One region of the Janthinobacterium sp. 1_2014MBL_MicDiv genome, then DNA from elsewhere that is predicted to be linked to it. Evidence: predicted binding sites of a transcription regulator. Region 1 holds the regulator's gene; the other holds the start of a gene.
What was found. Region 1 encodes FliA, which starts transcription of late flagellar genes. Its sites were predicted from a motif close to CTAAAGTTTNNNNNNNNNNNGCCGNTA; they were not measured.
Positions count from the first base shown of each region.

Region 2: a site for FliA is predicted at 5,517-5,543, ahead of YQ44_RS20860 (DUF5610 domain-containing protein). Genes of this name have one in related genera too.

Region 1 is NZ_CP011319.1:1,039,266-1,046,820, reverse strand. Features, by position in the region: gene YQ44_RS04575 (S-layer protein) at 1-1,238, opposite strand, end outside; gene motD (flagellar motor protein MotD) at 1,510-2,280, opposite strand; gene YQ44_RS04565 (flagellar motor protein) at 2,286-3,032, opposite strand; gene YQ44_RS04560 (RNA polymerase sigma factor FliA) at 3,014-3,745, opposite strand; gene YQ44_RS04555 (MinD/ParA family ATP-binding protein) at 3,791-4,654, opposite strand; gene flhF (flagellar biosynthesis protein FlhF) at 4,647-5,960, opposite strand; gene flhA (flagellar biosynthesis protein FlhA) at 6,221-7,555, opposite strand, start outside.
Region 2 is NZ_CP011319.1:4,824,894-4,832,448, reverse strand. Features, by position in the region: gene YQ44_RS20890 (SDR family NAD(P)-dependent oxidoreductase) at 66-830, opposite strand; gene YQ44_RS20885 (TPM domain-containing protein) at 903-1,424, opposite strand; gene YQ44_RS20880 (TPM domain-containing protein) at 1,424-2,254, opposite strand; gene YQ44_RS20875 (LemA family protein) at 2,256-2,870, opposite strand; gene pyrF (orotidine-5'-phosphate decarboxylase) at 3,038-3,862, shown strand; gene sbcB (exodeoxyribonuclease I) at 3,998-5,446, opposite strand; gene YQ44_RS20860 (DUF5610 domain-containing protein) at 5,615-6,238, shown strand; gene YQ44_RS20855 (GGDEF domain-containing protein) at 6,291-7,256, opposite strand; gene YQ44_RS20850 (HPF/RaiA family ribosome-associated protein) at 7,519-7,555, opposite strand, start outside.

The DNA of each region.
Region 1 (7,555 bases):
TTGACGTTGGCGGCCACGCCGCTGTCGACCGGCTTCTCGTAGTTGTTCCTGGCCGGGCTCTTGAAGCGGATGGTAAGCGTGACGGTGTCGCCGTTGCCGACCTTCAGCTCGCCGCCCATCTCCTTGCGGTCGTCCTTGCTGGCCAGGTTGAAGTCCAGCGCGTTGATCAAGTCGCCATAGGTGGAAAACATCTTGCCCGAGCGCAAGCCGGCCAGCAAGTCCTTCGCCTGCGGCGCCCCTTGCGCGCTGTTGAACACATAGTTCTTCGCATATTCGCCGGGGAAATAGCCGCTGCTGTTGCCGCCGACGATCTTGAAGTGCGTATCCGAGTCGGTCAGGTTCCAGATGCGGCGGCCCTCGCCCAGCAGCGCATCCCATGGCCCGCCCAGCTTGGCCACCACGTAGTCGACACCGCCATACACGCGCAGCAGCGCATTGTCGTCCGTGTAGGCGGCCGTATAGCCGCCGCGGTCCGGCTCCATCTGGTTGCCGACCATGCCTTCGATGGCGAACATGATGTTGGGGGCGGCATCGTTAAAGGCGCGCAAGTCGGCGATGCTGTAGCTGCCCTTGTTGCGCGACGGGTGGTTGATGACGGCGTAGCTGGTTTCCGGATAATTCTGCCTGAGCCAGTCGATCGCTTGCAGCGCGTCGGCAGCCGTCTTGTTGTAGCGCGCCTCGCCATATTTGCCTTTCCATGCGGCGACGTCGGCGGCGTCGAACATGCTGGCGTCGCGCGTGGTGAACAGGTATTCGAACTCCTTCATGCCCCGGGTGCTGGCACTGAGCTTGTCCTTGCCTTCGAACAGGCCGATGCCGATGTGATCGTGGGTCGGCATGTCCCACTCGAAGCCGGTAAAGACCAGCTTGTCGGCGTAGGCGCCGCCCGCCTGCAGCGCCTGGACGCGCGGGATTTCATGGCGTTCGGCAGCGATGGACATCGGAATGGGCGCCGGCAGCGGCGCGCCCAGCGCATCGCGCGTGGAAACGCGCAAATGGTTGGACAGCGCCATCCAGTCGAGTCCATACGTGGTAAAGGCCTTGGCCAGCACCTTGTCCAGCGTCTGGCTGACATCCGCATCGGCCGATTGCGTGGTGTGGGTGTGCAGGTCGCCGGCGATCCAGCGGCCGGCTGGCAGCGGTGGCACGCTGCCGTCCGGGCCGCCATCGCCGCCGCAGGCGGCGACGCTCAACAGGATGGCGATGGCCAAAGGAAGCAAGGTTCTGGAGTAAGACATGGGATTGACCTGGAAGCTGAAAAGAAGGGCGACAGCCTAGCAGTCCAGTATGACCAGCCCATGACACGCGCCAGGGCGCAAAGCCGCGCCGGCAGGAAGGCCAGGCTTAGCACACCTAACATAGAACACCTAACAACACCTGCTGCGCGTCGCGATTTGCGCCCGCCGATGCTCACTGCCTCGGCGGCCCCGTGCAAGGCACAGCTCCGCTTCTCGGGCCAACGGGGGCGCCGAGCCTCGCTGCCGCTCGCGACGGTTTTGTCAGGCCTTGTCAGTTGGCCGGCGGCGCCGTCGGTACTTCCGTCACCGTCTCGGGGATGCCCGAGAGGATGGTCACGGCGACGCGGCGGTTGCGCGCGCGCCCTTCCGGCGTGGCGTTCGGCGCCACGGGGATGTTGTCGGCGTGGCCGACGGCCGTCAGGCGCGTGGCTTGCACGCCGCTGGCGATGAACAGGCGCACCACGGCGCTGGCGCGCGCGGCCGACAGTTCCCAGTTCGAGGCGAAGTTCGAATTGCTGATCGGCTGCACATCGGTATGCCCTTCCACCTGCACGTCGTGCGTGTCGTCCTTGAGCAGCACGGCCACGGCGCGCAGGGCCTGGTCCGATTCCGGCGTCAGGCGCGCCGCGCCCGGGTCGAACAGCACGCTGGCGTTGATTTCCACGCTGACGCCGCGGCTCGTCTGCGTCACGCGCACCTTGCCTTCCTTGACCAGCGGCGCCAGGGTGGACGTCAGGTCCTGCGCCAGGCGCGTCATGTGCTCGCGCTCGCGGCGGATGGCTTCCGTGCGGCGCTTCAGGGCGGGATTCGGCAGCGGGATCGCCTGCGGCGCTTCCATGAGGATGGGCGGCGCGCCCTTGTCCAGGCTGAAGGCCTGGCCGATGGCGCTCTGGAAGACGCGGTACTTGCCTTCGTTGACTTGCGAAATCGCATACATGACGACGAAAAAGGCGAACAGCAGGGTGATGAAATCGGCGTACGAGATCAGCCAGCGGTCCTGGTTGTCCGGTTCCTCGTCATACTTCCTGCGCGCGCGCCGCATCATGGTCAGTGCTCGTGCAGGAGGCTGGCCACGCGCTCTTCGATGATGCGCGTATGGTCGCCCGTGGCGATGTCGTACAGCACGGCGGCCGTGATTTCATACTGCAGCACGCGGCGCGAAACGATGGCCTTGAGTTTATTTGCCACCGGCAGGAACAGCAGGTTGGCCAGGCCCACGCCATAGATGGTGGAGACGAACGCCACGGCGATTCCGCCGCCGAGCTTGCTGGGGTCGGTGAGGTTTTCCATCACGTGGATCAGGCCCAGCACGGCGCCCAGGATGCCGATCGTGGGCGAATAGCCGGCGGCAGATTCCCACACCTTGACGGCCTGGCGCTCGGCCATCTCGTAGGCGGAGATTTCCACGTCGAGCAGCTGGCGCAGCTTGTCGGGCGCGATGCCGTCGACGATCATGCGCAAACCCTTGGCGTTGAAGCGGTCGGCCGTGTTTTCCATCAGGCGCTCGAGGGCCAGCGGGCCGTCGCGGCGCGCCGTCAGGCTCCACTGCCCGATGTCGCGCGCCAGCGCGGCGCGCGTGTCCGAAGGCGGCAGGAACACCCAGCGCAGCATTTCCAGGCCGCGCACGAAGGTGCGCAAGCGCGTTTGCAGCAGCACGGCGCCGAAGGTGCCGATGACAACGATGGCGAAGGCGGCCGGCTGCAGCAGGGAGGCCATCTTGCCGCCCTCCAGTGCCTGGCCGACCAGGAGGCCCGCCAGCGCCAGCGCCAGCCCGATTACGCTGGACCAGTCCACGCCTGCTCCCTCAAGGTTGCGCGCAGGCGCGCGACGGCCTGGGTATGCAGCTGCGAGACGCGCGATTCCGATACGCCCATCACCGCGCCGATCTCCTTCAGGTTCAGTTCTTCTTCGTAGTACAGGCCCATGAGTATTTTCTCGCGTGGCGGCAGCGCGTCGATGGCATCGATCACGGATTGCCGGAAATCGGTATCGAGCAGGGACCGCAAGGGGTCGCTGTCCTCGTCCACGCAATGGCGGTCGAGGAAGCTGTCATTGCCGTCCGGGTCATGAAAATCTTCGTAGTACACCAGCTGGTGGCCGCCGCCGTCGCCCAGCATTTCCTGGTAGTCGGCCAGCGACATTTTCAGCAGTTTCGCCACTTCCGACTCCGTCGGCGGGTGGCCCAAGCGCTGCTGCAAAATGCTCATCGCCTCTTCGATCTTGCGCATGTTCTGGCGCATGCTGCGCGGCAGCCAGTCGCTGGTGCGCAGCTCGTCGAGCATGGCGCCGCGGATGCGCAGCACGGCATACGTCTCGAACTGCGCGCCATGCGTTTCCTCATAGCGGCTGATGGCGTCCAGCAGGCCGATCATGCCGGCCTGGATCAGGTCATCGACCTCGACCGAAGGCGGCAATTTCGCCTTCATATGGTGCGCCAGACGCTTCACCAGCGGGATATGCTCCGTCAGCAAATAGTCCTTGTTCGATTTCCCTTTGACCGTGTACATAGGCTGCTTATTGTTTTATCGTCTTATCTGGTGCTACGGTTGGATTCAGGCGCTGAAATGGTGTGCGCTCCCCGTCTGGTACAAGGTGGTGCCCAGCACCGGCGCCGCCGAACGGACCAGGCGCTCGGCCAGTCCGCGAAACGCCACCGAAGCTCCCGCCAGCGGAAACGCGTCGACCACGCTGCGGCCCAGGCGCGCGGCGCGGTGCAGGTATTCATCGGCCGGCACCGACCCCATCGACGTCAGTTTCACGGCCAGGTAGCGGCTCGCCGCCTGCGCCATATTATCGTATACCACTTTTGCCTCGGATTCGGAAGCGCCGGTGACAAGAATGCCGAACGGACGCCGTCCCAGCTCCTGGTTCAGTCGCTTGATCAGGCAATAGGCCGCCTTGATCGAATTGGCGCTGTTCGACACCTGCACCACGATGTCGGACGAGGCCATCAGCGGCACGGGGAAGCATGCGCCCTCCTCGGCCACCACGCCGTCGACCAGCACGATGCCGCTCTGGCGCGCCATCACTTCGAAGGTCTTGCCCAGGCGGCGCGTGTCTTCGTCGCCCGCATAGTCGCTGCTGTCCATCAGGTGGTTGCGCGCGCCCAGGTGGGCCACGCCGAAGCCCTGCGGCACCTGGTGGATCACCTGGTTCAGGCCGCACTGCTGGCGCGCCACGTCGAGCAGGCTGGCGCCGTGCGCCAGTCCCAGGCGCGAAGCGACGCCGTCGCTGCCGCCGCTGGCGTCGACCAGCAGCACTTCATTGCCGCCATACGCGAGCGAAGCGCCCAGGTTGACCAGCATGGCGCCCTTGTCGTCCTGCGGCGTGGCCGACAGGAACGTCATGACGCGCGGCTGCGGGCCGGCCAGCATGCGGCGCAGGCCTTCGGCCTGGTCGAAATCGAAATTAGCCAAGGTGCACCCCGCGCGCTTCATTGTTGCGGGCGGCGGCCTGCGCCATCAGCAGCGGCAGTTCGGCATCGGAAAACTGCGTCGCCGCCGTATCGCGCTTGAGCTTGAAGGCGCGGTCGATCAGGTAGGCGCGGTCGGCCAGGTGCAGGTCTTCCGGCACGCGCTGGCCGTTCGACACATAAAACAGGTTCAGCTTCTGGCGGATCACCACGTCGAGTACATTGCCGATCGACGCCGCTTCATCGAGCTTGGTCATGATGCAGCCGGCCAGGCCGCTGCCCTGGTAGGCGCGCACCACTTCATTGAGCGTTTCCTGCGTTGCCGTCGAATTCAGGCACAGCAGGCGCTTGACGTCGGCACCGGCGCCCGACAGCATGGCCACCTGCTCCGTCACCATCTGGTCGCGCTGGCTCACGCCCACCGTGTCGATCAGCACCGTGTGCTTGTTCTTCAATTCCTTCAGGGCGATGCGCAAGTCGGCCTCGTCCTTCACCGAGTGCACCATCACGCCGAGGATCTTGCCGTAGATGCGCAGCTGTTCGTGCGCGCCGATACGGTAGGCGTCCGTGGTGATCAGGGCCAGCTTTTCCGGGCCGTGGCGCATCACGCAGCGCGCCGCCAGCTTGGCCGTGCTGGTGGTCTTGCCGACGCCGGTCGGGCCCACCAGCGCGAATACGCCGCCCTGCTCGAGCATGGCGTCTTCATTGGCGACAGTATTCAGGTTACGGCTGAGCACGGTCTTGATCCAGCGCATGCTTTGCGCGCCGTCCAGGCCGGCGGGCAGCTTGTCGATCAGGTAGCGCGCCAGGCTGGCCGAGAAGCCGGCCGCCAGCATTTCGCGCAGCACGACGGCTTTTTGCGGCTCGCGCTGCTGCGTCGAACCCCACGAGATTTCCGCCAGCTGGGTTTCCATCATGCCGCGCATGGCGCGGATTTCATTCATCATGCCGCTCATCTCGGCGGCGGCGTTTTCTTTGACGTGCGCCAGCGCGCTGGCCATCATCTGCTGCATGCGGGCCATGTCCACTGGCTCGGACGATGCCTGGCGCGGCGCGGCCGGGCGCTGGGCCGGGGCGGCCGCGCGCTGCGGCGTGGCGAACTGGGTCTGCAACTGGGGACGCGGCTGGGCCATTTCCGAGGCGGCCGGCGGCGATGCCAGCGAGGCGGCATCGTCATTGGCCAGCGCGAGGATTTCCACCACGCCATCGGCCTGGCGGTTCGACAGGATCACGGCATCGGGGCCGAGCGCTTCGCGCACCTTGCGCAGCGCATCGCGCGACGAGGCGCCCGTAAATTTCTTCACATTCATGGCCGGCCTCCCGAGGCGGGGGTGGCGCAGTACTGGCTGAACGGTGTGACCATCATCGACTCCTGTTGCTTGAGTGCTGTCTTCCACATGGACACAGATCACTCGGACAGTTTCCATTATTAGCGATGCACTGGGGAAATGATCGAAGGAACAGGACGGGAAAGTACCCGTTATTCAGTTTGCCGTGAGGAAATTGAGGTGCGGCAAGTAAAAAACGGGGCCGTTCGCGCCGGAACGGCCCCGCCTTGCTTATCAGGCAACTACTGCGCGCCCACCAGGCTGGTGACGCGGATGGTCTTGGTTTCCGGCACTTCCGCATGCGACAGCACCTTCAGCTGCGGCAGGGCGCGGCGCAGGAAGCGCGACAGCAGCGCGCGCAGCGGCGCCGGCACCAGCAGCACGGGCGTCAGGCCCAGCGCTTCCTGCTGCTGCGCGGCCAGGCCCGCCTGGTGGGCGATGGTGTCGGCCAGGCCAGGCTCGATGCCCGCGCCATCGCCGCCATTGCCCATCGCCTGCATCAGCAGGCGCTCGAGGCGGCTGTCGAGCGTCATCACGGACAGTTCGGCCGCGCCGGGGAACAGTTGCTGCACGATGGCGCGGCCCAGGGCCACGCGCACCAGCGCCGTCAGGTCGTTCGGATCCTGCGTGTGCACCGTGTGCTCGGCCAGGGTTTCGATGATGGTGCGCATGTCGCGGATGTGCACGCCTTCCATCAGCAGGTTCTGCAGCACTTTTTGCAGCGTCGACAGCGACAGCATCTTCGGCACCAGGTCCTCCACCAGGCGCGGCGCATCCTTGCCCAGGTGGTCGAGCAGCGCCTGCACTTCCGCGCGGCCCAGCAATTCGGAAGCGTGCGAGGTGATCAGGTGGTTCAGGTGCGTGGCCACCACGGTGCCCGCATCGACCACCGTGTAGCCCATCGACTGCGCCTGGTCGCGCAGGCTGGCCTCGATCCACGTGGCCGGCAAGCCGAAGGCCGGGTCCGTCGTGGACAGGCCGGGCAAGGTGCCGCTGGCCATGCCGGGGTTGATCGCCAGGAACTGGCCATTGAATGCTTCGCCAACCCCCACTTCCACGCCCTTGAGCGTGATGCGGTAGGCCGACGGTTTCAATTCCAGATTGTCGCGGATATGCACGGGCGGTGCCAAAAAGCCCACTTCCTGGGCGAATTTCTTGCGGATGCCTTTGATGCGCTTGAGCAATTCGCCGCCCTGCGTCTTGTCGACCAGCGGAATCAGGCGGTAGCCCACTTCCAGGCCCAGGGTATCGACGGGCATGATGTCTTGCCAGCTGGCCTCTTCCTGCTCGGGCGCCACCGTGGCTTGCTGCACCTCGGCCGGCTTTTCGGCCGCCTCTTTCGCCTGCGTGCGCTTCTTGCTGATCAGATACGCGGAACCGGCCAGCAGGGACGCCAGCAGGATGAAGACCATGTTCGGCATGCCGGGAATCAAGCCCATGCCGCCGATGATGCCGGCCGTGATGTACAGCACTTGCGGTTTCGCAAACAATTGCCCCACCAGCTGGGTACCGATGTCCTGCTCGCTGGCCACGCGCGAGACGACGATACCGGCCGCCGTGGAAATGATCAGCGAAGG
Region 2 (7,555 bases), 2.7 Mb from region 1:
ATGTGTCTAATGGTATTTTCAGATATCTATTATTGATTTTTGATATAACTTGATGCGTGCTGCGCTTATTCCTTCACGGCTACCGTGTAATTGAGCGCCATGCGTCCGCCGTCCACATAGATGGTCTGGCCCGTCATGTAGGTGGCGTCGTCGCTGGCCAGGAAGGCGGCGATGCCGGCCACTTCTTCCGGTTCGCCGCAGCGGCCCAGCGGCGTGCGCGACAAGATCGTGTGGCGCGCCTCCGGACTGGACAGCACAGCCTGCTTGGCCAGTTCCGTCAGGATGGTGCCCGGCCCGATGCCGTTCACGCGCACGCCGTACGGGGCGAGATTCAAGGCCATGACCTTGGTCAGCTGGTTGATGGCGCCCTTCGACACAACGTAGGGCACCTGGTTCGGGATCGCCAGCTCCGCATTGACGCTGGACATATTGATGATGCAGCCGCTGTTGCGCTTGACCATTTCGCGCGCCACGGCCTGGCCGCACAGGAACATCGACTTCAGGTTGATGCGCATGACCCTGTCGAAATCGTCTTCGCAGACATCGAGGAAATCGGCCGCGTGCGTCACGCCCGCATTGTTGACGAGGATATCGATGTGGCCGAACTGGGCCAGGGTTTCCTTCAGCATGGCGTCCACGTCCGCCTTCTGGCTGACGTCGGCGCAGAAGAAGCGCGCCTGCGGACCGAGGGCGGCCGCCGCTTGCGCGCCTTCTTCCTTGATGTCGACCAGCATCACCTGCGCCCCTTCGGCGAGCAGGCGGCTGGCGCACGCCAGGCCGATGCCTTGCGTGGCGCCCGTGACGATGGCGGTTTTATTGATCAGTTTCATGTGTTCTCCTCGGCGGGTGGGGCGCGCTGCCATTGTGCGCGGCAATGGCAGATTCTAATCCCTGCCCGCCATTCAGAGGAGGATGGGTTCGTTCGGCAACTGGTTGCCGCGCGTGCCATTGGCGGGGAAGTGGCTTTGCAGCAAGCTGTTTAGCTGCTGCAAGGCATCCAGGGTGCTGTCGTGGTAGTTGCCATCCTTAAACCCTTTGGTCATGGTGCGGCACACAGCTTGCCACTGCTCCGGCGTGACGCGGCGGCCCACGTTGCGGTCGGCCACGATATCGACCTGGTGTTCGGCCAGGTTGATGTAGATCAGCACGCCCACATTATCTTCCGTGTCCCATACGCCATACTGGGCGAACAGTTCGCGCGCCCGTTCGCGGTTGCTCACGCCCTGGTACGCCATGCCCGGTGTGAGGGCCGCCTCGACGATCAGCCGCACTTCCGCCTGGTGCATCTGTTCACCGTCGGCGATGGCCGTCTCGATGGCTTGCAAGGTGCTTTCCGGGAAAGCCTGGCGTCCCGTGGCCGGCGTGCCCCGCAAATGCTTCAAGGCGCGCCCGCAGCGCTGTCCGAATGTCAGTTGTTTCGTCATTACCAATCTCCCGAGGCGCCGCCGCCGTCAAAACCGCCGCCGCCGCCACCGAAACCACCGCCGCCCCCGCCACCGCCAAAACCGCCGCCGCCGAAGCCGCCACCGCCGCGGTTGTTCAGCGCCTGGCTGAGGATGCTGCCCAGCACGACGCCGGTGGCGCCGCTGGACCAGTTGCTGCCGCGCTGCAGCCGCGTCGGTCCTCCGCGCGAGCGGAACAGGGTCAGCACGACGAGGAAGCCGAAGAACAGCAGCGGCAGCCAGAAGGTCAGGCCGCCCGCTTCCACCGTGCGCGGCGCCTGCTGCTGGGCAGGCGCGGGAAATTGCTCCTGGTTCAGCAAGGTGGCTATCGCGCCGATGCCGGCCACCAGGCCGCCGTAATAGTCATCCTGCTTGAAATGCGGCGCGATGACATCCTGCAGGATGCGTTTCGATTGCGCATCCGTCAGCACGCCCTGCACGCCGCGGCCCGCCTCGATGCGCAGGCGGCGCAGGGCGGACGGGTTGTCCTTCGCCACCATCAGCAGCACGCCGTCGTCGACGCCCTTGCGGCCCAGCTTCCACGCATCCGTCACGCGGATGCTGTATTGCTCGATCGCTTCCGGCGCCGTGCTCTTGACCAGCAGCACGGCGATCTGGCTGCCCGTCTTGGCTTCGTAATCGGCCAGCACGGCTTCCAGCGCCGCGTTTTGCTTGGCGTCCAGCATGCCGGCGTCGTCCGTCACGCGCGCCGCCAGCGGCGGCACGGGCACGAGCTCCTGCGCGCTGGCGGGCAGGCTGGTGCACAGCAGCAGCGCTGTCGCCAGCGCCACCAGATAAGACCAGGCTTTCATCTTATTTGCCGAAATCGACGGTTGGCGCGGTCGAGATGGCCTTCTCATTTTCCACCGTGAACGATGGTTTGACCTTGTAGCCGAAGACCATGGCCGTCAGGTTGTTCGGGAAGCTGCGCGCATGCACGTTGTAGTCTTGCACGGCGGTAATGTAACGCTGGCGCGCCACGGTGATGCGGTTTTCCGTGCCTTCCAGCTGCGACTGCAAGTCGCGGAAGCTGGTGTCGGCCTTCAAGTCCGGGTATTTCTCGGACACCACCATCAGGCGCGACAGGGCAGACGACAGTTGCCCCTGCACTTGCTGGAACTTTTCAAACGCGGCCGGATCGTTCAGTACTTCCGGCGTGATCTGGAAACTGGTGGCGGCGGCGCGCGCCTTGGTCACCGCTTCCAGCGTCTCCCGTTCGTGCGTGGCATAGCCCTTGACGGTGTTCACCAGGTTGGGGATCAGGTCGGCGCGGCGCTGGTACTGGTTGACCACTTCGCCCCAGGCGGCCTTGGTTGCCTCGTCCTTGCTCTGGAAGTCGTTGTAGCCGCAGCCCGTCAGGACGCCGGCCAGGACGGTGACGCTCAGCGCCAGGCGCAGCCATTTGGTGAATTGATTGGTGATTTGCATGATGGGTTCCGTGCGTAAAGGGGAGGTGAGGCAAATATACCTGAAACGGCACAAGATGTTGGTTTAATAAGCGCTCCAGACCGCTTCGGCGCGGGCGCGGACTGCCGTGGCAAGCCCGCGCCGCGTTACAATACGGGGTTTGCAACTGAATATAGAGAAGGTGTGCCGTGAATTTCATCAATAAATTATCCGCCGCGTGGACGGCCAATAATTCCCTGCTGTGCGTGGGACTGGACCCCGACCTGGCGAAACTGCCGGCCGAATTGCGCGACTTGCCCGATGGAATCACCACCTTTTGCACGCGCATCATCGATGTCACGGCCGACCTGGCCTGCGCCTTCAAGCCGCAGATCGCGTATTTCGGCGCGCTGGGCGCGGAAAAACAGCTGGAAGACATTTGCCGCTACGTGCGCGAGAATTACCCGCACATCCCGCTGATCCTCGACGCGAAACGGGGCGACATCGGCGCCACAGCCACGCAATACGCGCGCGAAGCGTTCGAGCGCTACGGCGCCGACGCCGTCACCGTGAACCCCTACATGGGCGAGGATTCGCTCGACCCCTACCTGGCGTGGAGCGACCGCGGCGTGATCATCCTGTGCCGCACCTCGAACCCGGGCGGCTCGGACTTGCAATTCCTCGATACGGACGGCGTGCCGCTGTACCAGCGCGTGGCGCGCCTGGTGGCCGAGAAATGGAACAAGAACGGCCAGTGCGCGCTCGTCGTCGGCGCCACCTTCCCGGAGGAACTGGCACAGGTGCGCGCCATCGTCGGCGACATGCCTTTATTGGTGCCCGGCATCGGCGCCCAGGGCGGCGACATCGCCGCCACCGTCGGCGCGGGCCAGACGGCCAATGGCATGGGCATGATGATCAGCTCCTCGCGCGCCATCATCTACGCCACGCCGCAGGCTGGCGAAGACTTCGCCGATGCGGCGCGCCGCGTGGCGATTGAAACGCGCGATGCGATCAATGCCCATCGTTCGGTTTAAGTTGCATCCATAAAAAATGCCGGGCTAGCCCGGCATTTTTGATTGGCAGGTCGGCTTGGCCGCATGGCGTAAGCCGACATGGGTCGTCGTCGGCACTTGTCGGATTACGCTTCGCTAATCCGACCTGCCCGGGTTTCAGTCGCGCATGGGCGCGACCATCTCCGCATAGTCGTACAACTCTCCCAGAATTTCCTCCCCCCGCTCATCCACGGATTCCGACAGTACGTCGATTTCCGTAAACAGCATTTCGATGGTGCGGGCGCCGCCGTCGCCGTCGAACAGGCGGGCGGCGCGGTGCTGTTCCCAGCGCAGGCTTTCCGCTTCGCTCAGGGTGTGCGGGAAATTGCGGGCGCGGTAGCGGAACAGCAGTTCCTGCAGGCGCTCGTCGGCAAACGAGGGACGTGCCGTGGCCAGCTTGGCCGGCGTTTCGCGGCGCAGCGACTCGAGCAGGCGGCGGTCGTCGTTGCTGACGAAACCATTGTACAAATCTTCATCCACGTCCAGCGCGGTATTCGCTCCCGGACGCTGGAACACTTCGGCCCAGATGGCGTCCATGTTCGGCGCCGTGGCGGCGAATTGCGCGTTGATCTTCGCGGCGTCCACGTCGATGCCCCATTGCGCGGCCATGGCAGGCGACAGGGTCTTCAAATTACCGACCAGCATGGGCGACTTGTTCAGGTGTACGCTTTTCACGGGCAGGCGCGTCATGCCTTCGGGCATGGCGTCCTTGCGCGTAAACAGGCGCGTGCGGATGGTGTCCGCATCCAGGCTGAACAGTTCGCGCGGGTCGTACTGGCAATCCCACACGAGGATTTCATTTTTGTTGCTCGGATGCGTGGCCAGCGGCCAGACGACGCCCAAACAGCCCCGTTCGGCCGGGAACATGCCCGACACGTGCAGGAAGGGCTGGCGCTCGCTGGCGGCCAGGTGCATGCCCATTTCGCTGGCGACCTTGTCCTTCTTGTGCAGGGCCAGGCAGAATTCGAACAGTTTCGGCTGTTTTTCCCTGATCAGGCGCGCCAGGGCGATGGTGGCGCGCACGTCCGAGAGCGCATCATGCGCCGCTTCGTGGACGAGGCCATTGGCCTTGCTCAGGTGTTCCAGCTTGAAGCTGGTCTGGCCATCGTCGCGCTTCGGCCATTCGATGCCTTCCGGACGCAGCGCGTGCGTCATGCGCACGACGTCGAGGATGTCCCAGCGGCCGCAATGGTTCTTCCATTCGCGCGCATACGGGTCGATCAGGTTGCGCCAGAACAGGAAACGCGTCACTTCATCGTCGAAACGGATGGTGTTGTAGCCCACGCCGATGGTGCCCGGCTCGGAAAAAGCCGCTTCGATGGTGGCGGCGAACTGGTGCTCGGGCACGCCCAGTTGCAGGCATTGCTGCGGCGTGATGCCCGTGATCAGGCACGACTGTGGGTCGGGCAGGAAATCATTGGCAGGCTGGCAATACAGCATGATGGGTTCGCCGATCTCGTTGAGTTCGGCATCCGTGCGGATAGCGGCGAACTGGGCCGGGCGGTCGCGGCGCGGCTGGACGCCAAAGGTTTCGTAGTCGTGCCAAAGGAAAGTCTGCTTAGTCATTGATGGTCGTTGCTTATCGTGTGCTGATGGGTTGCTGAATGTTTTGTCCGGGCCGCTCAAGGCGTCATCGCTACAGTTTTCTGAAAACCTGCCGATACTACACGAGAGGATAGTCACCGTTGCGGTTTTCGCATGGTGTCATACATTGCCCGTTCAAGGAGGCCTATCGTGTCAATTCCCATCGCCGCAGGCGGCAATTCCGCCGCTTCCGTGAGTTCCATCAGTACTGGCGTTGCCGGCAAGGACGATAAAGTCCAGCAAAAGGACGCCAGCAAGACGGAAATGAGCGTTAACGACCGTACGAAGCTGCAATTGAACGCATCCATCATGCAGGCATCGCTGAACGTGTCGATCGGCGCGCAGAACGATCCGCTGGCGCTGGTCTACAAATCGGCCATCACCAGCATCAATGAAGCGTTGCAGGGACAGTACGGCGACGACGCGATCCAGAACGCGGTCTCGCAGGACAATAGCGCCGAAGCGACGGCGAGCCGTATTGTATCGCTGTCGACGGGATTTTTTGACGCATTCAAGAAGCAGAATCCCGAGCTGGACGACGATGCCGCCCTGAGCAAGTTCATGGACACCATCAGTGGCGGCATGGAAAAAGGCTTCAAGGAGGCGCGCGACATCCTCGAGGGCTTGAAGGTGCTCGGCGGCGATATCGCCAGCAATATCGACAAGACCTATGCGCTGGTGCAGAAGGGCTATGCGGACTTCATCGCCGCGCACGGCAGCAAGAAGGATGACGCCGCCGCACCGGCCAAGCCGGCCGACAGCAAGGCGGCCTGAGACGATTGACGTCAGGCGCCCGAGAACATGTGCAGGCGCCATGGACGCTGCATCAGGTGCTTACTCTATTGCGGCCAGCCGCCTTGGCACGGTACAGGGCCGCATCGGCCGCCGCGATCAGGCCATGGTCGTCCTGCTCCCGGGCCAGGCTGGCCACGCCGAACGAGCCCGTGATGTGCGGCAGCGGGCTGCGCATGTCGTTGAAGATGATGGCTTGCTGCATGCGTTCGCACAGGCGCTGAGCCACGCGCAGGGCCACGTTTTCATTGGTATCGGGCAAGATCACCATCAATTCCTCGCCGCCGTAGCGCACGGCAAAATCCGTCGGTCGCAGGGCCGCGCCCAGCACTTGCGCGGCGATGCGCAGGGCCTGGTCGCCCGCCTGGTGGCCGTGCGTGTCGTTGAAGCGCTTGAAATGGTCGAGGTCGATCATGATCAGCGACAGCGGCGCGCCGCTGCCGTGGGCCGTGACGATCATATTCGGCAGCAAGTCCGTCAGCCAGGCGCGGTTGTACAGGCCCGTCAGGCTGTCGACCATCGATAGCTGGCGGTAGAATTCGCCCAGTTTCTGCCGGCGGCGCAGCAGGGCGTTGGCGGCGCGGATGCGGAAGGACAGCAGGCGCAGCAGGTTGCGCGCCAGGCCGTTCGACTGCTCGATCAATTCCCAGACGATGGCCGCGTCGATCACCAGCAAGTCGGTTTCTTCCAGTGCGGAAATAGCGGCCAGGTTGCTCGCTTCGTCGAGCACCGATTGTTCGCCCACGCTTTCGCCGGGCAAGACCTTGCTGACGGTGCCGTCATCCATGCCCGTATGGGTGTCGGCGGCCACGGCCAGCGAGCCGCGCAGGACGATGTACAGGCTGGCGCCGCGCGTGTCGGTAATGGCTTCGCCCGCTTCGAGGCGCATGACGGGGCAGGGGGCCAGCATGGCGGTCGTCCGGCTGTCCGCCCCATCGCGAAATAGCTGTAAATCGCCGATGTTGCAGCCTGAAGCGCCAAAGTTACCGATCTGTTCCACAATCATACTTTCAAAAAGCCGGCGCCCGCGAGCAACGTGCCGGTATCTTCATGATAGCGTAAAGCTGCCCCGGCCGTAACGGCAAAGGCTTGCTTGAGGTCACTTACTGTGAGAAATACGACAATTATTTCATTGTCGCGTTAATAAGCTGAAATGCTTGTGGTTTTGATAGCGTTGTTGCCGCTGGCGAAACGGTGCGCCCGATGTGCAAAGGCAGCCTTGAACGGCTGCCTTGGTCTCTGGCAAAACTGCGGGTGGGGAATTACTCGGCCGCTTCTTCGACTTCCGTCGTATCGATC